4 regions of the Actinoplanes hulinensis genome follow, and region 4 is predicted to be linked to each of the others. Evidence: riboswitches for the same ligand, from Rfam matches in the RefSeq annotation. Region 4 holds a riboswitch; each other region holds the start of a gene.

Evidence for each region. Region 4 has a riboswitch for cyclic di-AMP ahead of KZ829_RS03515 (LysM peptidoglycan-binding domain-containing protein). Riboswitches for the same ligand answer to the same signal wherever they lie in the genome.
Region 1: linked by a shared signal. The riboswitch ahead of KZ829_RS28145 (coiled-coil domain-containing protein) and the one ahead of KZ829_RS03515 (LysM peptidoglycan-binding domain-containing protein) in region 4 are both predicted to bind cyclic di-AMP.
Region 2: linked by a shared signal. The riboswitch ahead of KZ829_RS13980 (C40 family peptidase) and the one ahead of KZ829_RS03515 (LysM peptidoglycan-binding domain-containing protein) in region 4 are both predicted to bind cyclic di-AMP.
Region 3: linked by a shared signal. The riboswitch ahead of KZ829_RS10220 (C40 family peptidase) and the one ahead of KZ829_RS03515 (LysM peptidoglycan-binding domain-containing protein) in region 4 are both predicted to bind cyclic di-AMP.

Annotation. Positions count from the first base shown of each region.
Region 1 covers NZ_JAHXZI010000016.1:49,845-54,889, forward strand. The annotation lists gene KZ829_RS28135 (ABC transporter ATP-binding protein) at 1-481, shown strand, start outside; gene KZ829_RS28140 (coiled-coil domain-containing protein) at 503-1,537, opposite strand; cyclic di-AMP (ydaO/yuaA leader) riboswitch at 1,536-1,752, opposite strand; cyclic di-AMP (ydaO/yuaA leader) riboswitch at 1,960-2,094, shown strand; gene KZ829_RS28145 (coiled-coil domain-containing protein) at 2,099-3,115, shown strand; gene KZ829_RS28150 (glycoside hydrolase family 65 protein) at 3,170-5,045, opposite strand, start outside.
Region 2 covers NZ_JAHXZI010000006.1:346,929-351,973, forward strand. The annotation lists gene KZ829_RS13965 (cytochrome ubiquinol oxidase subunit I) at 1-16, opposite strand, end outside; gene KZ829_RS13970 (BlaI/MecI/CopY family transcriptional regulator) at 90-446, shown strand; gene KZ829_RS13975 (M56 family metallopeptidase) at 443-1,351, shown strand; cyclic di-AMP (ydaO/yuaA leader) riboswitch at 1,474-1,609, shown strand; gene KZ829_RS13980 (C40 family peptidase) at 1,627-2,613, shown strand; gene KZ829_RS13985 (MarR family winged helix-turn-helix transcriptional regulator) at 2,757-3,179, opposite strand; gene KZ829_RS13990 (epoxide hydrolase family protein) at 3,263-4,327, shown strand; gene KZ829_RS43950 (AAA family ATPase) at 4,453-5,045, shown strand, end outside.
Region 3 covers NZ_JAHXZI010000004.1:390,257-395,301, reverse strand. The annotation lists gene KZ829_RS10230 (type 1 glutamine amidotransferase) at 1-535, opposite strand, end outside; gene KZ829_RS10225 (Mur ligase family protein) at 525-1,745, opposite strand; cyclic di-AMP (ydaO/yuaA leader) riboswitch at 2,186-2,322, shown strand; gene KZ829_RS10220 (C40 family peptidase) at 2,330-3,142, shown strand; gene mraZ (division/cell wall cluster transcriptional repressor MraZ) at 3,525-3,956, shown strand; gene rsmH (16S rRNA (cytosine(1402)-N(4))-methyltransferase RsmH) at 4,186-5,045, shown strand, end outside.
Region 4 covers NZ_JAHXZI010000001.1:707,271-712,315, forward strand. The annotation lists gene katG (catalase/peroxidase HPI) at 1-2,148, shown strand, start outside; tRNA gene KZ829_RS03510 (tRNA-Arg) at 2,225-2,297, shown strand; gene KZ829_RS03515 (LysM peptidoglycan-binding domain-containing protein) at 2,301-2,855, opposite strand; cyclic di-AMP (ydaO/yuaA leader) riboswitch at 2,855-2,999, opposite strand; gene KZ829_RS03520 (saccharopine dehydrogenase family protein) at 3,228-4,454, shown strand; gene KZ829_RS03525 (GNAT family N-acetyltransferase) at 4,587-5,045, shown strand, end outside.

The DNA of each region.
Region 1 (5,045 bases), on a different contig from region 4:
CGGCCAGCCGTCCCTGCTGGGTGTGAACGCGGCACTGATGAACGAGCTGCCCGGCGACCGCAACGTCGAGCTGGGCTGCCTCGCGATGGGCATGTCGCCGGCCGAGGTGCGGGCGAAGAAGGACGAGATCATCGAGTTCTCCGGCATCAACGACAAGGGTGACTTCGCCACCCTGCCGATGCGGACGTACTCCTCGGGCATGTCGGCCCGGCTGCGCTTCTCGATCGCGGCCGCCAAGCAGCACGACGTGCTCCTGATCGACGAGGCGCTGGCCACCGGTGACGCCAAGTTCCGCAGGCGCAGCGAGGCCCGGGTCCGGGAGCTGCGCGCCCAGGCCGGCACGGTGTTCCTGGTGAGCCACAGCGAGCAGTCGATCCGGGACACCTGTGAGCGGTGCATCTGGCTGGAGGCCGGCTCGATCCGCGCCGACGGCCCGACCGACGAGGTGATGAAGGAGTACGAGGCCTTCGCCCGCAGGTAGGCCCCGCACTCCCCCGGTGGTTCAGTTGACCGACAGGTGCACGTGGTTGGTGTGGTCGCTGGACGGGTCGCCACCCGCCCCGCTGTACGACTTCCAGCCACTGCTCGGCAGCCAGATCCGGCGGTACCAGATCACGTACAGGACGTCCAGGTCGTCCGCGTTGTTGATGAAGTAGTTCGCCAGGTTGTTGCCGTACGTCTTGTCGGCTCCCGTGGCGTCCCCGCCGAAGGTCCCCTTCTCCGCGGAGAAGTCGCAGGCCCGGCCCTTGGGGTGCTCGCCGCTGTTCTGCGTACGCCAGCACTTGGTGAACCGGGTGAAGCCGTCCGCCCGGGCCTGCTTGTAGGCGTGCAGCAGGGTCGCGGTGATGCAGCCGCCGGTGCCGGTCGGGTCGTCCTGGTTGCAGCTCGATCCGCCCGGGCCCGGCTCCGCGTCGGCACTGCCGCCGCCGTCGGAGGAGGACGAGGCGTCCGAGCCCTGGTTCGCCGCCTTGAGCGCGGCCTCGGCCTTGGCCTTCTGCTTCGCCATCACGGTGACCTGCTTCTGCTGGTCCTTGATCGCGATGTCGATGGAGTCCTTGGCCTTCTGGCGGTCCTCGCGGGTGGTCTTCAGTCCCTGGATCGCCCGGCTCTGGTCGGCCGCCACGATGGCCAGGGTCTCGGCCCGGCCCAGGAAGCCCTCGGCCGAATCGGCGGCGAGCACGGCTGACATCGGCCCGGCCCGGCCCGCGGTGTACGCCTGCGTGGCGATCAGGTCGAGCTGCTCCTGCTGTGGCCCGAGCTCGGTGTCCAGGCGCTTGAGCTCCGAGGTCAGCTTGGTCTGCTGCTCCTTGGAGGTCTTCAGCTTCTTCTTGGCCTCGATGTAGCCGCTGGAGGCCTTCTCGAGTTGTTCGATGAGGGACTTCGATCCGCCCTCACCGTCGTCCCCGGTGTCTCCGGGGGCGGCGAGCAGCCGGGGGGCCGCGGTGGCCGGCGACGCGACGACGGCCAGTCCGCACGCGGCGACGAGCAGCGCCAGCAACGCCGCTAATCGCCGCGCAGTGTTCTGCTGCACAGGCATTTCCTTCCGTCGGCCGCCGGCCGGGTTAGCTGACGGGTTCGGGACGAAGGAAATCCCTACCGCGAGTAAGCGGATTCACCCCGGGATGCGGCTTATTCGCGACCTACCTTGAGCCTCGCTCGCCGTAGGCCGACAACGGTGGCCCTCACCGTCGCGAATACGTCGCACATTGGTTCCCCGGCTCGCCATTGACGGCGATTAGGCGGCGGCCCCCGCGCGGGAACCGCACCGACCATACCCACTCGATCGACAGATCGACAGTTCTCGTACGCACCGCAATTGCCCCGACACGACAGGTGATTGCAATTACGGAATGTGTTTGCGAGGTAACTCTTTTAGCGGTTCCCGGGGTCTGATCCACAGCGATATCTCGGGTAAACTGGCCGCCGGTCCTGCCAGGACGGCACCGCCCCCGAGTTGCCGGCAGGCCGCCGCCCAATCGTCGCGAGACGAGCCGGGGAACCAGGTTCACTGGGGTGTATCCGCAGTTTGCGGTAGGGATTGCTTCCGTCCCGAACCCGTCAGCTAACTCGGTCGGCGGTGTCACGGAAGGAACTGTTGATGGCAGCAAGTCCCCGCCGGTGGCTGATACTTGCCCTGGCGCCGCTGGTGAGCGCCCTGATGTTCATGGCGCCCGCGACTCCGGCCGCGGCCGAGCCAGGCGGCTCCTCATCCTCCGCACAGGAGGAGGACGAGGACGCAACTCTCAACGACGTGATCGAGTCGACCAACCGGCGCTACGCCTCCGCGAAGTCCGCGGTGACGCAGTCCACCAAGACGCAGGCCAAACTGGCCAAGCAGATCCAGGCGGCGGAGGCCCGGCGGGACGCACTGATCCCCGAGGTCGACCAGATCGCCAAGCAGCAGTACATGACCGGCAACCTGAGCGCCATGGGCTTCCTGCTCAGGTCCCAGGACTCGGGCGACTTCCTGACCAAGGCGGTCTCCCTCGAAGAGATCAACAAGCTGCACGACGCCAAGCTGCACGAGCTCAACGCGGCGATCACCGAGATCTCGGAGAGCAAGGCGCAGCTGGATGCCGAGGTCAAGGCGCAGCAGCAGAACGCCGCCGTGATGAAGAAGCAGAAGGACGCGGCCGACAAGGCGTTCCAGCTGGTCGGCGGCAAGTCGGTGACCAAGGGCCTCGTGGTGGCGGACTCACCGGAGGCCGACCCGGCGCCGCGGAACGGCTCCGGCGGTTTCTCGTCGGAGGGCTGCACCGAGGACGACCCGACCACCGGCGGCTGTGTCACCAAGCGCACGCTGCACATGTACAAAGAGACCAAGAAGGCCGGCTTCAACATGTTCGTCGGCTGTCACCGCACCGGCGGGCCCTTCGAACACCCCAAGGGCCGTGCCTGCGACTGGTCGTTGCAGAAGAGCGGATTCTCGTCCTACGACACCGACAAGGAATTCCGGTACGGCAACAACCTGATGGCGTTCCTGGTCCGTAACGCCGACGAGCTCGGCATCTACTACGTGATCTGGAACAGGATGATCTGGTTCCCGGCGTCGGGCTGGAAGGAATACCACGGGGTCAGTGCTCACACCGACCACGTACACGTCTCGATGCTCTGACGGACTTCACGAGAACGGCCCCCGCCCATCCGGGCGGGGGCCGTTTTCACGTGCTCAGTGCACCGCGCGCCGGACCGGAGCGCGGCCGTGCGGCTGGGCCGGCGCCGGGCCCGGCGGCACCGCGGCCGGAATCGGCATGGTGACCGGTCGCACCTGGGTCACCTCGAGCTCCTTGCCGTGGTGGACCAGGGTGAGCCGGGCCTGCCCGCCGCCGTTGCGCAGCGAGTAGGTCACCTCGTCGGATGTCACGTTGACGCGCAGCCGCAGACCCCGCCAGAGCAGCGAGAACTCCAGGTTGTTGATCCGGCTGGGCAGCCGCGGCGCGAAGCTCAGCTGGCCGTTGAAGTCCCGCATGCCGCCGAGGCCGGCGACCAGCGCGATCCAGGAGCCGGCCAGGGACGCCACGTGCACGCCGTCCCGCGCGTTCCGGTGCAGGTCGTGCAGGTCCATCAGGGCGGCCTCGCCCAGGTAGTCGTGGGCCAGCTCGAGATGCCCGGTCTCGGCCGCCATGACCGCCTGGATGCAGGCCGACAACGACGAGTCCCGGACGGTACGGGCGTCGTAGTACGCGAAGTTGCGCGCCTTCTCCTCCGGGGTGAACGCGTCGCCCCGGATGTACATCGCCATCACCAGGTCGGCCTGCTTGACCACCTGCTTGCGGTACAGGTCGAAGTACGGGAAGTTGAGCAGCAGCGGGTAGCCCTCCGGCGGGGTGCCCTCGAAGTCCCACTCCTGAAGCCGGGTGAAGCCCTCGCACTGCTGGTGGACGCCCAGCTCCTTGTCGTACGGGATGTGCACGGCCGCCGCCGCGTCCCGCCAGGAGGCCGCCTCCTCGTCGTTGACCCCGAAACCGCGGGCCAGGTCCGGGTGCCGCTGGCAGGCGTCGACGGCGGCCATCAGGTTCTGCTGCGCCATCAGGTTGGTGTAGATGTTGTCGTTCACCACGGCGGTGTACTCGTCGGGCCCGGTGACGCCGTCGATGTGGAACCGCCCGTGCCGGTCGTGGTGGCCCAGCGACCGCCACAGCCGCGCCGTCTCCACGAGCAGCTCCAGGCCGACCTCACGCTCGAAGTCGAAGTCCCCGGTGGCCTGCACGTAGCGGCGGACCGCGTCGGCGATGTCGGCGGCGATGTGGAAGCCCGCGGTGCCGGCCGGCCAGTAGCCCGAGCACTCCTGGCCGCGGATGGTCCGCCACGGGAAGGCCGCCCCCGACAGGCCGAGCGTCTGCGCCCGCTCCCGGGCCAGGTCCAGCGTCGAGTGCCGCCAGCGCAGCACGTCGGCCGCCGCGGAGGGCTGGGTGTAGGTGAGCGCCGGCAGCACGAACGTCTCAGCGTCCCAGAACGTGTGGCCGTCGTAGCCGGGGCCGGTCAGGCCCTTGGAGCCGATCGGCCGCTTCTCCGCCCGGGCGCCGGCCTGGAGCGTGTGGAAGAGGCCGAACCGAACCGCCTGCTGCACCTCCGGGTCGCCCTCGACCTTGACGTCCGAGTGGTCCCAGAACGCGTCCAGGTAGTCCTGCTGCTGCTGGACCAGACCCTCCCAGCCGTCCAGCCGGGCGCTGGCCAGGGCCGCCCCGACCTGGTCGCGCAGGGCGGGCAGCGAGCGCATGCTGGACCACCCGTACGCCGCCAGCTTGACCACCCGCAGCTTCTGCCCGGGCTCCAGACGGCAGGCGACCGTGGTGCGCAGCCAGTCCGGGTGGCCCTCGGTGGTGATGGCGTGCCGGCCCGGGGTCTCGACCAGGTGCTCCATGGCCGCGGCCATCCGCAGGTCACTGGCCTTGGTGCGGTGGATCAGGATGCCGCCGGCGGGCTGCTCCATCATCTCCTCGGCCAGCAGCGGGCGGTCCAGCACAGCCGCCACCCGCGGGTCCTTGCTCATCGGCGGCAGCTGCTCGTTCGCCACCAGCTCGGATTGCAGGATCAGCCGGGCC
Region 2 (5,045 bases), on a different contig from region 4:
GGTCGAGCACGTCCATGGCAACCCCTCTACGACGATTCGTAGTAGATACTACGACTCGTAGTACGACGTCGTGCAGTAGACTGCCTCACATGGCGAGGAACGACCTCGAGCGCGAGGTCATGGCGAAACTGTGGGACGCACGCGAGCCGCTCACCGTGCGGCAGGTGCACGATCTGCTCAGCCGTGACCGCGACCTGGCGTACACGACGGTGATGACCGTCCTCGACCGGCTCGCCAAGAAGGGCCTGGTCGTTCAGCAGCGAGCGGATCGTGCCTACCGTTACGCCCCGGCGCAGACCCGCGAGGAGATGACCGCCGGTGTGATGCTGGACGCGCTGAGTGCCACGCCGGACCGGGATGCCGCGCTCGCCTACTTCGTCGGCCAGCTGCCGCCGGAAGCGCTGAGGGCGGCCATCGAGAAGGCCGGCCGTAACATCGAGCGGTGACCGCCCTCCTGCTCGGCGCCCTCGGGCTGACACTGTCGCTTGCCGTGCCGAGGCTGTTGGCCAACGCCCGCTGGCCGGACCGCGCCCCGGTGGCCGGGGTGCTGCTCTGGCAGGCGCTGACCCTGACCGCCGTGCTCTGCGCGCTCGGGGTCGTGCTCGCCGCCCCGGAAGAGGTGGTCCGTGCGGCCGGCGCGCGGCACCCGGAGACCGTCGCGGCGCTGCTGTTCTCCCTGGCGGTGGCCGCGACCATCGTGACCCGGCTGGTGGTCTCGCTCGTCAAGGTGACCTCCCGGGCCCGTGCCCGGCGCGACCGGCACCGCATGCTCGTCGACCTCCTCGATCGGGTGGAACGTCATGACGGCCTGAGCGGGGGAGAGGTGCGGGTGCTGGAGGCGCCCCTGCCGCTGGCCTACTGCGTGCCGGGCCGGAACCCACGGGTGGTGCTCAGCGACGGCGTGCTCGACGTGCTCGACCGGGAGCAGGTCGACGCCGTCCTCGCCCACGAGCGTGCCCACCTGCGGCACAAGCACGAGCTGGTGATGGAGTCGTTCACGGCCTTCTACCAGGCCGTGCCCGGGCCGTTGCGGTCGAAGGCGCCGCTGGACGCCGTACACCTGCTGTTGGAGATGGTGGCCGACGATGCCGCGAGGCGCCGCACCGGGCACGCGCCGCTGCGGGCCGCGCTGGCTCGTCTCGCCGACGCCGTCCCCTTGGCGGAGGAGGTGACCGCCGACCCGGAGGGTGAATCACGGCGACGGCGCCTGGCGCGGCTGGATCGTCCGGGCCGTAGCTCGACGGCACTCGCGGTGGCCGGGACGGCAGCGGCCGCGGGTCTGTTGGTGCTACCCACGGTGATCGTCGTCGTGCCGTGGCTGGCGCGTGCCCTGAATACCTGGCCATTCTAGTAACCCTCCGTATTGCCGGCTGTTCGTACAGTTCGGCGGGCTGTGCGACCTTCATTTGCCGGCATGATCCGAGTACGGTGGTCCCCGGTTCGGCAGCCCCCCATCGTCCATCCGGCCGATCTGGCGAACCACCGCCCAATCGCGACACGCGAACCGGGGACCCAGGTCAGTGGGGTGAAGCCGTGGCACCACGCGCGGCCGGGCATGCTTCCCGCCCGAACCCGTCAGCTAACCCGGTCGGCGGCTGAGTGGGAAGAAAGGACGACGCACACAACGTGAAACGCAATGGCGCGCGTCGCGCCGGCCTGCTGCGCATCCTGGTTTGCGCGCTCGCCGCGGCCGGCCTGGTGATCACGGGTCCGGTGGCGGCCCATGCCACTCCCTCGCCGTCCACCGTCGAGGGTCAGATCGACGAGGAGTGGAACAAACTCGAGCCCGTCATCGAGGAGTACAACGCCAACCACACGAAGCTGACCAAGCTGCGGAAGCAGCAGAAGCAGCTGGCAAAGACGCTGACGCCGCTTCAGCTTCAGGTGGATGTCGCGATGGCGCAGGTGCGAGGTCTGGCGGTCGACGCCTACATGCAGGGCCCGCCGGGAAACCTCAACGCTCTGCTGAGTGGTGACCCGGACGGTCTGGTGGAGAAGCTCACGCTGCTCGACCAGCTTGCCCACAACCAGGAGGCCTCGATCTCCAACGTCGCGAAGCTCCGCGACAAGTACGCCGCCGACAAGGCCACGGTCGACCAGCTCGAGTCCGAGATCTCCGCCCGCGACACGGACCTCGCGACGAAGAAGACGGCGATCGAGAAGGAGATCACGAAGCTCCAGAAGCTCCGGATCCAGGCGTACGGCGACGCGAACATCGACGACGGTCCTCTGCGCACCGGCCCGTGCCCGGTCACGTACACCAACGACAAGGGTGGCCGTGCCGCCCAGAAGGCGTGCGACCTGATCGGCAAGCCCTATGTCTTCGGCTCCGAGGGACCGAACAGTTACGACTGCTCGGGCCTGACGAAGGAGGCGTGGGCCGCGGTCGGTGTGCATCTCGAGCACTACACGAAGGACCAGTGGGGCTCGGGCACACCGGTGAGCCGGAGCGAGTTGAAGCCGGGTGACCTGGTCTTCTACTACTCCGACGTGCACCACGTCGCCATCTACATCGGTGGTGGCCAGGTGGTGCACGCCCCGCACACGGGAGACCACGTGCGGATGGCGACCATCGATCGGGGGCCCATCGCCGGCTATCGCCGACCGGGCTAGAAAACCCTCCGGGAAAGACCGCCGTCGTTTCGCGCCGGCGGTCTTTCTTTTGATTTCGTACGCCTTCGTGAGCCGCCGTGGGAGACCCGCGAGCTCCCCGGCCCGTCGCGGCCGTGCCGCGCCCGCCGGGGGTGAGTGGCCCGTCACCCGCCCGATTGATGGTGCTCCAACAGCCGCTGCAGCAGCCCGGTCAGTTGCTCGCGCTCCGGGCCGGACAGGGGTGCCAGCAGCTCGTCCTGGACCGCGTGTGCCCGCTCCGACAACTCCTCGGCCCGCTCCCGCCCCCGCTCGGTGAGCCCGACGATGTTGCGCCGCCGGTCCGCCGGGTCGGGTGACCGCTGCACATGGCCCGCCGACTCCAGCTCGTTGAGCGCCCCGACCAGATCGCTCAGATAGATCCCGGTGCGCCGGCCGAGCGCCGCCTGACTGGCCGGACCCTCGGTGGCCAGGGAGCGCAGCAGCCGGTAGTGGTAGCCCCGCGCCCCCACCGCCCCGAACCTCTCGACGATGATCCGGTGACCCTGCGCCGAGACCTGACTCAGCACCCAGCTTGGCAGCTCTTCCACGTCGCGATTTTAACATTGGGCTCTCTAACGTTGACGAATCTAACGTTGGACTTCTGAACGTTCGCTAGTCTAACGTTAGTCGCATGAACGAATCCAGTGTCCGGGTCCCGCAATCCGAACTCGACGATCTGACCGCCCGGCTCGGCCACACCCGGTGGCCCGACGCCGCTCCCGGCGACTACGGCATCCGGCTCGATCGGGTCCGGGCACTCGCCGACCGCTGGCTCGGGTTCGACTGGCGGGCGCACGAGGCCGAACTCAACGCCATTCCGCAGCAGGCCGTCGAGATCGGTGGCGACCGGATCCACCTCTTCCACGTCCGTTCCGCCGACCCCGGTGCCCTGCCTCTGCTGCTCACCCACGGCTGGCCGGGCTCCACCGTCGAGTTCCTCGACGTCATCGGCCCGCTCAGCGAGCACTTCCACGTCGTCGTCCCGGCCATCCCCGGTTTCGGGCTCTCCGGGCCCACCACCCGGCCCTGGGGACTGCGCCGGGTGGCCGAGGCCTGGGCCGAGCTGATGTCCCGCCTCGGCTACCGGCGCTACGGCGCCCAGGGCGGTGACTGGGGCTCCGGCATCTCCCGGTCGCTCGCCGCGGTCGCCCCCGACCGGGTCGTCGGCGTCCATGTCAACTACCTGCCGACCCCCGGCCCGGCGGAGGGCCTCGGCCCCGAGGATCAGGAGCGGCTCGCCAGGACGATGCGGCTGGCCGCCAACCGGCACCCGCACCAGATCCTGTTCGCCGCGACTCCGCAGACCCCGGCGTACGCGTTGAACGACTCCCCGGCCGGGCTGCTCGCCTTCCTGGGTGAGAAGTTCGACACCTGGGCCGACCCGGCCACGCCCGTCCCCGACGACCGCATCGTGGCGGATGTCGCCCATCACTGGCTGTTCCGCACCGCGGGTTCGGCGGCCCGCATCGTCAAGGAGACCGGCCTGGACGGCCCGCAGGCGCCCTGCCCGGTGCCGCTGGGTGTGGCCGTCCTGCCCGGCGACATCACGCAGTCCGTGCGCCCGCTCGCCGAGCAGCGCCACGACATCCGCCACTGGACGGAGTTCCCGCGCGGCGGCCACTTCGCCGCACTGGAGGTCCCCGACCTTTTCACCGCCGACGTGACCACCTTCTTCCGCACCCTGACCGGCCGATGACCCCGGCACGAGCGCCGGGAGCGGCCGGGGAGGAGCGGTGGGTGCGGGAGACAGATCGGCGCCGGGGGAGCCGTCGGGGTCCGTCCGTGGTCGGTGGGCGGCGTGGCGGGGGCATAATCGCCCGCATGAGCGATGCCTTGATCAACAGCCTGGCGGCCGCCGTCGAAGCACGGCCCGACGACCTGACGCTGCGGCTGCACCTGGCCGAGATGCTGGTGGCCGCCGGCCGGGGGCCGGAGGCGATCGGGCATGCCGCTCAGATCCTGGCCCGCGAACCCGGCAATACCGGAGCGCAGCAGGTCATGGCCCGGGCGCTGGGCGGGACAGCGCCGCCCGTGCCCCCGGTCGGTGAAGAGCAGGCACCGCCGACCGCGACGGTCGCGCCCGAGGCGGGGGCACAGTCGCCGGAGGCGGCGCCGGAGAGACCCGCGACGGGTGGGTCCGGGATCGACTGGACGGCCATGGAGGAGCAGTTCGGGGACGTGGTGCCGCCGCGGTTCGCGCGGGCCGACGGCGAACCCGATCCGGTGCGCGGGCACGCCGACCGAGCCTTCGACGTGGAGCGCTCCGCCGTCACGCTCGCCGACGTCGGTGGCATGGCCGAGGTGAAGAAGCGGCTGGAGGTGTCGTTCCTCGGGCCGCTGCGGAACCCCAAGCTGCGCAGCCTGTTCGGCAAGAGCCTGCGCGGCGGGCTGCTGCTCTACGGCCCGCCTGGGTG
Region 3 (5,045 bases), on a different contig from region 4:
CCTCGGTCTGGCCGTCGTTGCCGATGCCGCCGGTCACCCGGGCGAGTGGTGCGGCGTGCGCGCCCAGATGGGTACGCCCGCCGTGGTTCTCGAATCCGGTCAGTGGAGGCAGGCCGAGCCGTGGGTCGATGTCACCGCGCAACTCGCCGACCGCCCGGGTCTCGCCCCGGTCGGAGGTGATGTCGAGCAGTCCCAGCCCGGCGCACTTGGCCCCCTTGGCATAGAACGAGTGACCGAGAAGCTGGTAACCCGCGCAGATGGAGAGGATCGCGGCGCCCTGGTTGACCGCCTGGTGCAGGCCACCGTCGGCGAGCAGGCGCTGAGCCGCCAGGGCCTGGGGGCCGTCCTCGCCGCCGCCGATCAGGTAGATGTCGGCGCTGTTCGGCATCCGCTGGTCGGACCGGACCTCGTAGGTCTCCACCGGGATGCCGCGGTCGGCGGCCCGGCGGGCCAGGATGAGCATGTTGCCCCGGTCGCCGTACGTCGACAGCAGATCCGGGTAGATCCACACGATCCGCAGGGACTCAGTTGACACGGTCCAACTCCGCTCGAATGTCCTGGAACGCCGTGTAGTTGGCGATCACCTCGAGGCGGCCGGGCGGAACGGACCGCAGCGCCTCGTCGAAACTGTTTACGTGCCGGAAGGGCACCTGGTTCACCTGGAGGCGGACCGCCAGGTCGAACGCCCGGTCACCGGTGATCAGCACCGGCCGGTCGCGCAGCGGCGAGAAATCGACGTCGTAGAGCCACGACGTGTCCAGGCCGTCGGGGTCGCGGGCGTTGATGGAGAGCAGTGTCGGCGCCTGGTCGGCCATGTCGAAGGCCTCCAGCCAGCTTGCCGGGTTCTTCGCCAGCAACAAGCGGATGTTGCGACCGTCACGGTCGACCTGGGCATACCGTCCGGCGATCGACGCCACCCGGGAGAGCCGGGGGAGCGCCTCTATCGGGCGGACCCCGAACTCGGCGGCCACGGCCAGCGCGGTGGCGGCGTTACCGATGTTCACCCGGCCGGGGAGCTGGAGCTTCACCAGATGCCAGTCGCCGCGGGGGTCGATCACGCCCTCGTCCTCGACCACCCACTGCGGGCGCGGGCGGCGCAGCGGGCAGCCGGTGCACCACCAGTCGCCGCCGGACCGCTCGATCGGGTGGCCGCTCTCCGGGCAGACGAACGAGTCGTCGTGCCAGCGCTGGCCGGCGCTGAACCAGGTGGTCTGCGGGCTGCTGCCGGCCGCCCACACCACCATCGGGTCGTCGGCGTTGGCGACCACCCGGATGTCGGGGTGGCCGGCCAGCGTGGTCTTCCACAGCTGCGCCATCATGGCCACCTCCTTCGCCCGGTCGAGCTGGTCGCGGGAGAGGTTGAGCAGGGCCACCACCTTGGGCCGGGTCTGGTCGATGACCTGGGCCAGATAGTGCTCGTCCACCTCCAGCACGGCGAACGGGGTGTGCCCCTCCTTCGCCAGCGCCGAGGTGTGGCCGGTCGGCATGTTGGCGCCGAACGAGTTGGTGGCGACCCGGCCGAGCACACCGACGGCGGCCGCGGTGAGCCGGGTCGTGGTGGTCTTGCCGTTGGTGCCGGAGACCAGCGCGACGGCGCGGCCCGACGCGAGGTGGGCGAGGAGATCGGGGTCGATCTTCAGGCCGATCCAGCCACCGATCACCGAGCCGTCGCCGCGACCGGCGGCCCTGGAGAGCGCGGCCGCGGTCTTCGACACGGAGGTCGCGACCTTGGCGATGAGAGGCATTCCGTCCGTCACGCCAGCGAGGGTACCGGACGCGAAGGTTACGTCGCGTTGCCAGACGGTCAAGATCACCGACCACTTCGGCTTTTCCGAGGTCCGGACGATTCGGACGTACTCCCAACAGGGTGACGGACTTTTTCTGTGTCCTGATTCACCCGTAACTCTCGACCGATCGTCACTGCTTGAACACCTCGCGTGACGGCATTTGTCTCGCGGAGGTAACAAATTGGACAGCGACAAATATGCCAAACACGGAGAGTGATCAATATGGCGCTGACGATCATTGCCGAAATCAGGTAGCAAAGATTCGCCGGCGGCACACCGCCCGCCGGCCGCACCGGACCGGTTCACGCCGAGCCCTGCCCCGGACCGGACGGTGCGACACCGCAGTTGGCCAGACCACGACAAGGCAATCGGGGGCAGGGACGGGGGACCCATTTCTGGTCTCTCCCGCGCCACCCGGCTTCCACGGGTGACGGATCCGGGAGCGACCTCGGGGTGAAGCCGCATCCATCCGCGGCCGGGCATGCCTTCCCGCCCGAACCCGACAGCTAACCTCGCAGGCGTGCCGGAAGGATCTCTCTACCGTGCACGAACACAGTTCGCGCCGGCGTCGTCGCACGTCCGTCGGCACCGGTACCGTCGCACTGTCCCTGGGGCTCTGCCTCTGCGCCGGCCAGTTGGTCGCCGCATCACCGGCGGCGGCCGCGACCGCCACCGTCACCCCGGTCACCGCGAGTGCGGCAGCCGCGAAGATCACGCCCCAGATCGCCACGAAGGCCAGCACCCGTAGCCTGGCCTGGGGCTCCACCCTCAAGATCACCGCCAAGGTGATCGACCCGGCCACCGGCCAGGTCGCCAAGGGCACGGTCCGTCTCCAGGGCTGGAGCAACGGCGCCTGGCGGACCTGGGACACCGACACCGTCAAGGGTGGCGCGGTCACGCTGACCGCGAAGCCGACGAAGACGGTGTGGGTCCGGACCCTGTTCTCCGGGACGGGGTACAACCAGCGGGCCACCAACAAGATGAAGGTCACGGTCCGCGCCAGTGGCGCCAAGGTCCTGGCCGAGGCCAAGAAGCACAAGGGCGCGCTGTACCTGTTCGGTGCGGCCGGCCCGAAGCGCTTCGACTGCTCGGGCTTCACCAAGTACGTCTACAAGAAGGCGGCCGGCAAGAGCCTGCCGCACAAGGCGAACTCACAGCAGAAGTACGGCAAGTCCGTCTCGAAGAGCAACAAGCGGGTCGGCGACCTGATCATCTTCCGCAACGGGTCGTACGGCTACCACGCCGGGATCTACGCCGGGAACGGCTACGTCTACGACTCGCCGCACAGTGGGGCCCGGGTCGGCAAGCACAAGATCTGGAACAAGAACTACGTGGTACGGCGCCTCGTCGCGTAGGGCCCATAGTAGTAAGGAACAGCGCTGTGGGGTGTGGCCCGGTTCGGGGCACACCCCACAGACGTCTCCACATTCCTCCACACACCCGCCCCCAGGGCTCCCGGGGCGGGTGTTTTCGTACCCGGAGCGCCCGATGTCGGAAACCGGACGGGGTTGATCATGCGCTTGGCCCTCCACTCCGCTCCACCACCTGTGAACAGGGGTTTCGTCCGCGAAAAGGCCTCGCGAGCGATCGCTTTCGGGTTGCAGGTGGAGGGAAGTGGAGTAGAGTGGGGCGCAGTGGCAGGGGCGGAGGAGCGCAGCCGGACCTGCCGGCCCGAGTTGACAGGCGGTCCACTCCCTCCGCGAAGGAGCGGGCGCCACGGCAAAGGGGTGGGGGCCGATGTTTCTCGGCACGCACACTCCGCGCCTCGACGAGAAGGGCCGGCTGATCCTCCCGGCGAAGTTCCGTGATGAGCTGGCGGGAGGTGTCGTGATCACGAAGGGGCAGGAACGCTGTCTTTACGTGTTCCCGATGCCGGAGTTCCAGCGCATCGCCGGCCAGCTCCGTGAGGCGCCGGTGACGAACAAGGCGGCCCGGGCATACAGCCGGGTGTTCTTCGCCAGCGCGCATGACGAGGTGCCCGACAGGCAAGGCAGAGTGACCATTCCTGCCCATTTGCGGGAGTATGCCAGTCTTGGTCGCGATCTGGTGGTGATCGGCGCGAGCACCCGGGTCGAGATCTGGGACAAGCAGTCCTGGGATGACTACCTCTCGGCGAGCGAGGAAGAGTTCGCCGGCATCGAGGAGGGGGTGCTGCCCGGCGGACTGTAGGGCGTGGCACTCGGTGGGCCGCTGGTTCGGCCCGGATCGCCACTGCCGCCGTACTGCGAGATCTCCAGCCGCTCCGCTCCTGGCGCCTCTTCCCCGGCGCCAGGCGTGTGTCCGGAGCCGGTTCGCCGGCGTAGGACAGAGCGGATGGGGATCTGGCGGTACGGAAGGTGGGCCGGGCCGGAACGGCAGTAACTGAACAACCGGGTGAGACGCGGACGGGTAAGGCAACTTGGGGGGCGACATGGGGGAGCCGCGGGGCACACACGTGCCGGTGCTGCTCGAGCGCTGCATTGAACTGCTCGCTCCCGCTCTGGAGTTGCCGGGCGCCGTCCACGTCGATTTCACGCTGGGTCTGGGCGGGCACGCCGAAGCGGTCCTGGAGCGGTTTCCGGACGTGGTCCTGGTCGGACTCGACCGGGACACCGAGGCGCTGGCGCACGCACGGCACCGCCTCATCCGGTTCGGCGACCGGACTCGTCTGGTGCACGCCGTCTACGACGAACTGCCCCGGGTTCTCGCGGAGCTGGAGATCCCGGCGATCCACAGCGGACTGTTCGACCTCGGGGTGTCCTCGTTGCAGCTGGACGAGGCGGACCGCGGGTTCGCGTACGCGCAGGACGCCCCACTGGACATGCGGATGGACCAGTCCCGCGGGGTGACCGCCGAGGAGATCGTCAACGAGTACGCGCCGGGTGAGCTGGTGCGCATCCTGCGGCAGTACGGCGAGGAGAAGTTCGCGCCGCGGGTCGTCTCGTCGATCGTGCGCGAGCGGGCGAAGGGCCGGATCACGTCGACCGCCCGTCTGGCCGAGCTGGTCAAGGACGCCATCCCGGCCGCCGCGCGGCGAACGGGTGGAAATCCGGCAAAAAGAACTTTTCAGGCACTACGCATTGAGGTGAACGGCGAGCTGGAAGTGCTCGAGCGAGCGGTTCCTGCTGCCTTGGACGTGTTGGCGCCCAAGGGGCGTCTTGTGGTGATGAGTTATCAATCGTTGGAGGACAGGATCGTCAAGCGCGCACTCACCGCGAGGTCGCGCAGTACCGGGCCGGTCGACCTTCCGGTCGAGCTGCCCGGGACCGGTCCCAGTCT
Region 4 (5,045 bases):
GGCTCCGGCTCCCACGGCGGCCGGGCGAACCGCGACTGGTGGCCCAACCAGCTCGACCTGAGCGCCCTGCACCACAACCCGCCGGCGCACAACCCGCTGGGTGGTGACTTCGACTACGCCGCGGCGTTCAAGAGCCTCGACCTGGCGGCTCTGAAGGCGGACATCGCCGCGATCATGACCGAGTCGCAGGACTGGTGGCCGGCCGACTTCGGTCACTACGGCCCGCTCATGATCCGGATGGCCTGGCACAGCGCCGGCACCTACCGGACCTTCGACGGCCGCGGCGGCGCGGGCGGCGGCGAGCAGCGCTTCGCCCCGCTCAACAGCTGGCCGGACAACGGCAACCTGGACAAGGCCCGCCTGCTGCTCTGGCCGGTCAAGAAGAAGTACGGCAAGAACATCTCGTGGGCCGACCTGATGATCCTGGCCGGCAACGTGGCCCTGGAGAGGATGGGCTTCGAGACCTTCGGCTTCGGCGGCGGCCGCGCGGACGTCTGGGAGCCCGAGGACATCAACTGGGGTTCCGAGGACACCTGGCTGGGCGACAACCGGTACAGCGGCGACCGTGATCTGGCCAAGCCGTTCGGCGCCGTACAGATGGGCCTGATCTACGTCAACCCGGAGGGCCCGAACGGCAACCCGGACCCGCTGGCCTCGGCCCGCGACATCCGCGACACGTTCGGCCGGATGGGCATGAACGACGAGGAGACCGTGGCGCTCATCGCCGGCGGCCACACCTTCGGCAAGACCCACGGCGCCGGCCCGGCCGAGCACGTCGGGCCGGAGCCGGAGGCCGCCCCGATCGAGGCGCAGGGCACGGGCTGGAAGAGCAGCTACGGCACCGGCGTGGGCGCCGACGCGATCACCAGTGGTCTGGAGGTCACCTGGACCTACCACCCGACCCGCTGGGACAACGAGTTCTTCCACATCCTCTTCGCGTACGAGTGGGAGCTCACCCAGTCGCCGGCCGGCGCGCACCAGTGGCGCCCGAAGAACGGCGCCGGCTCCGACCTGGTGCCGCACGCGTTCGACCCGGCGAAGCGGCAGGAGCCGCGGATGCTGACCTCGGACCTGGCGCTCCGCTTCGACCCGGTCTACGGCCCGATCTCGAAGCGGTTCCACGACGACCCGGAGGAGTTCGGCCGGGCCTTCGCCAAGGCCTGGTTCAAGCTGACCCACCGTGACATGGGCCCGATCGCCCGCTACCTCGGCCCGGAGGTCCCCTCCGAGCCGCTGATCTGGCAGGACCCGCTGCCGGCCGTGGACCACGAGCTGGTCGGCGCGGCGGAGGTCGCCTCGCTGAAGGCCGCCGTCCTCGCCTCCAGCCTGTCGGTCTCCGAGCTGGTCGCGACCGCGTGGGCGTCGGCGTCGACGTTCCGTGGCACCGACAAGCGCGGTGGCGCGAACGGCGCGCGGATCCGCCTGGCCCCGCAGAACCAGTGGGAGGCCAACGACCCGGCCCAGCTCAGCAAGGTGCTGGGCGTGCTCGAGGGCATCCGGGCCGAGTTCAACGCGGCCGGTGGCGCCACGAGGATCTCGCTGGCCGACCTGATCGTGCTGGCCGGCACGGCCGCCGTGGAGAAGGCCGCCAAGGACGGCGGTTTCGACATCGAGGTGCCGTTCACCCCGGGTCGTACCGACGCGACCGAGGAGCAGACCGACGCCGAGTCGTTCGCGGTGCTGGAGCCCACCCACGACGGATTCCGCAACTACCTCGCGAAGGGCCACCGCCGCCCGACCGAGGCGCTGCTGGTCGACAAGGCGCAGCTGCTCACGCTGACCGCGCCGGAGCTGACCGTGCTGGTCGGCGGCCTGCGGGTGCTCGGCGCGAACACCGGTGGCTCGCAGCACGGCGTCTTCACCGCGACGCCGGGCGTGCTGACCAACGACTTCTTCGCCAACCTGCTCGACTTCGGCCTCACCTGGTCGGCCACCGACTCCGAGGGCGAGACCTTCGAGGGTCGCGACCGCCGGACCGGCGAGGTCAGGTGGACCGCCACCCGGGCTGACCTGATCTTCGGCTCGAACTCGATCCTGCGGGCGCAGGCCGAGGTCTACGGCAGCGACGACGCCAAGGAGAAGCTGGTCACCGACTTCGTCGAGGCGTGGGTCAAGGTCATGAACCTGGACCGGTTCGACCTGGCCTGAGGCCGGTTGCAGTCCCTCCGGGGCCCGGGTCGGCCGCGCCGACCCGGGCCCCGCCTGCTGGTACCCTCAGGGCGTCGGGCTCGTAGCTCAGTGGATAGAGCAACCGCCTCCTAAGCGGTAGGTCGCGCGTTCAAATCGCGCCGGGCCCACTTTCAGACCTTCAAGCGCTGCCCCACCCGCAGCCGGTGCGGGCTGTCCAGGACCCCCGCGTTGGCCCGGTAGAGGGCCTGCCACCCGCCTGGCACGTCGTTCCGGGCCGCGATCCGAGTCAGTGTGTCGCCGCGGCGTACCACGTAGGTGCCGGTGGTCGAGGACCGGAGAGAGAGGGACCGGACGACCCGGGTCTTGCGGGACGCGGCCGGCCGGAAGCCGTGCCGGGGCCCGCAGTGCGGCCAGGCCCTGATGCCCTGGCCCCGGAGCACCCGCTCGGCGACGCGGATCTGCTCGGATTTACTGGCCCCGTTCGCGGTGTTCGCGTACCGGCCACCGCCGTAGGCGCGCCAGGTGCTGCGGCTGAACTGCAGACCGCCGTAGTACCCGTTTCCGGTGTTGATGCGCCAGTTACCGCCGGATTCGCAATTGGCGATGGCCTCCCAGTTGATCGAGGCCTGTGCGGGGGCGGCCGGCCCGGCGAGGGCCACCCCACCGGCCAGGCTCGCGGCGACGAGGCCGACTGCCCGCTGGAACTGTTTCCTGGTCTGAACCATGAGCTTGTCCTCCACGCCTACGAGGTCAGCTGTCGGGTTCGGGCAGAGGTGCCCGGCCGCCGGTGTGGCGGCTTCACCCCGAGGCGCGTCAGCGCCGAGGAACTCTTGGGTCCCCCGCTCCTTGCCGTTCGATGTCGTCTGGACCGTGACCAGCGGCAGGACTCGGCGTTCCGGCCACGGTGCCCGCATGGCGGGCTGCGTATCCGCCGCGCCCGGCGGGCATGGCCGAGCAGCGGCGATGGAGTTGTTCCAGGTCACAAATTAGCGTCTTTGATCATTTTTGTATGTATAACGGGTTGATCTCGGCGCGCCGACCGCGCGAACACACGAACGGCTCGCGTGTACTGCACGGAGGGTGCACAATCTGCGGCCATGAACGATCCACAACGCGAACTGGACGTCATCGTCTACGGCGCCACCGGTTTCGTCGGCGTGCTGACCGCGCGCCACCTGGCCGAACACGCGCCCGCCGGCACCCGGATCGCGCTGGCCGGCCGCTCGCGCGCGAAACTGGAGAAGGTCGCGGGTGAACTCGGCGTCGACTGGCCGATCGTGGTCGCCGACGCCGACGACGAACCGGCGCTGACCACGATGGCCGGGCGCGCCCGGGTGGTGCTGACGACCGTCGGCCCCTACGCGAAATACGGCCGGCCGCTCGCCCGCGCGTGCGCCGTCACCGGCACCGACTACGTGGACCTCACCGGTGAGGTGCTGTTCGCCCGGGACAGCATCGACGAGAACCATGCGACGGCGCAGCGCACCGGCGCACGGATCGTGCACTCCTGCGGCTTCGACTCGATCCCGTCCGACATCGGGGTGCACGTCCTGCATGCCGCGGTACGCGCGGACGACGCCGGGGAACTGACCGACACCACGCTCGTCGTGACGCGGCTGCGCGGCGGATTCAGCGGCGGCACCATCGACTCGATGCGGCACCAGGTCGACGTCATGAAGAAGGACCGCCGTCTGCGCCGGGTGGGTGCGAGCCCGTACTCGCTGAGCCCGGACCGGGAGGCCGAACCCGATCTCGGGCGCCAGCCGGACATGGTGACGCTGCGAGGCTCCGACGTGGACGCGAGCGTGCGCGGTCACCTCGCGCCGTTCGTGATGGCGTCCTACAACACCCGGGTGGTCCGGCGCAGCAACGCGCTGCGCGGCTGGGCGTACGGCCCCCGCTTCCGCTACCGCGAGGCGATGCGGGTGAGCGGCCCGGCCGCCGCACTGGCCGTCAAGGGCGCGCTGAACGGCCTGGTGATCGGCTTCGCGCTGCCGCCGGTCCGGTTCCTGCTGGACCGGATCCTGCCGGCGCCGGGCACCGGGCCGGACGAGAACGCCCGGCGCAACGGTCACTTCACCATGGACATCTTCACCACGACCTCGTCGGGGGCGCGCTATCGCGCACGGGTCAAGGCCAAAGGCGATCCGGGGTACGCGGCGACCGCCGTGATGCTCGGTGAGTCCGCCCTGGCGCTGGCCCTCGACCGGGACCGTCTGCCGGAGTCACCCGGCGGCGTGCTCACCCCCGCGACCGGGATCGGTGACGCACTGGTCGACCGCCTCCGCACGGCCGGTCTGGAGATCACCACCGAGCGGCTGTAGCGCGATCACCATGCGCCCATCCTCCTCAAGAGCGGTATCGGTGATCCGACCGGTGGACGGTAAGGAACTGTTCAGGGGCCTCCTTTCGATCGCCACTAGCCGCAAAGGCGTTCTTAACGGCACGATTCAGGGGTGACCGTCAGCCCGTTGCCGTACCCGCTCAGGCTGGCGGGTAGCGGTGTCGTGCTGCGCGAATGGAGCCCCGACGACCTCGACGACCTGGTCGCTCTGCTGGACGAACCGGACATCGCCCGCTGGACGCTGATGCCGTCGCCGTTCGATGTGGAGTCCGGTCTCGCGTACCTGCGGCGGGCCCGTCAGGGCCGGGTCGGCGGCAGCCGGATCCAGCTCGCGATCACCACCGACGGCGGGCCGCCACTCGGTGAGGTGCTGCTGTTCAACGTGCGGTCCGAGCCGCACGAGGCGGAGCTGGGCTATCTGGTCGGGCGGCCGTACCGGCGGCGGGGCCTGGCGTCGGCCGCGCTCTCGCTGCTCACCGGGTACGCGTTCGACACCCTGGGGCTACGGCGGCTGCTGTTGCGGATCGACCGCGGCAACACGGCGAGCACGTCGGTGGCGCGCCGCTGCGGC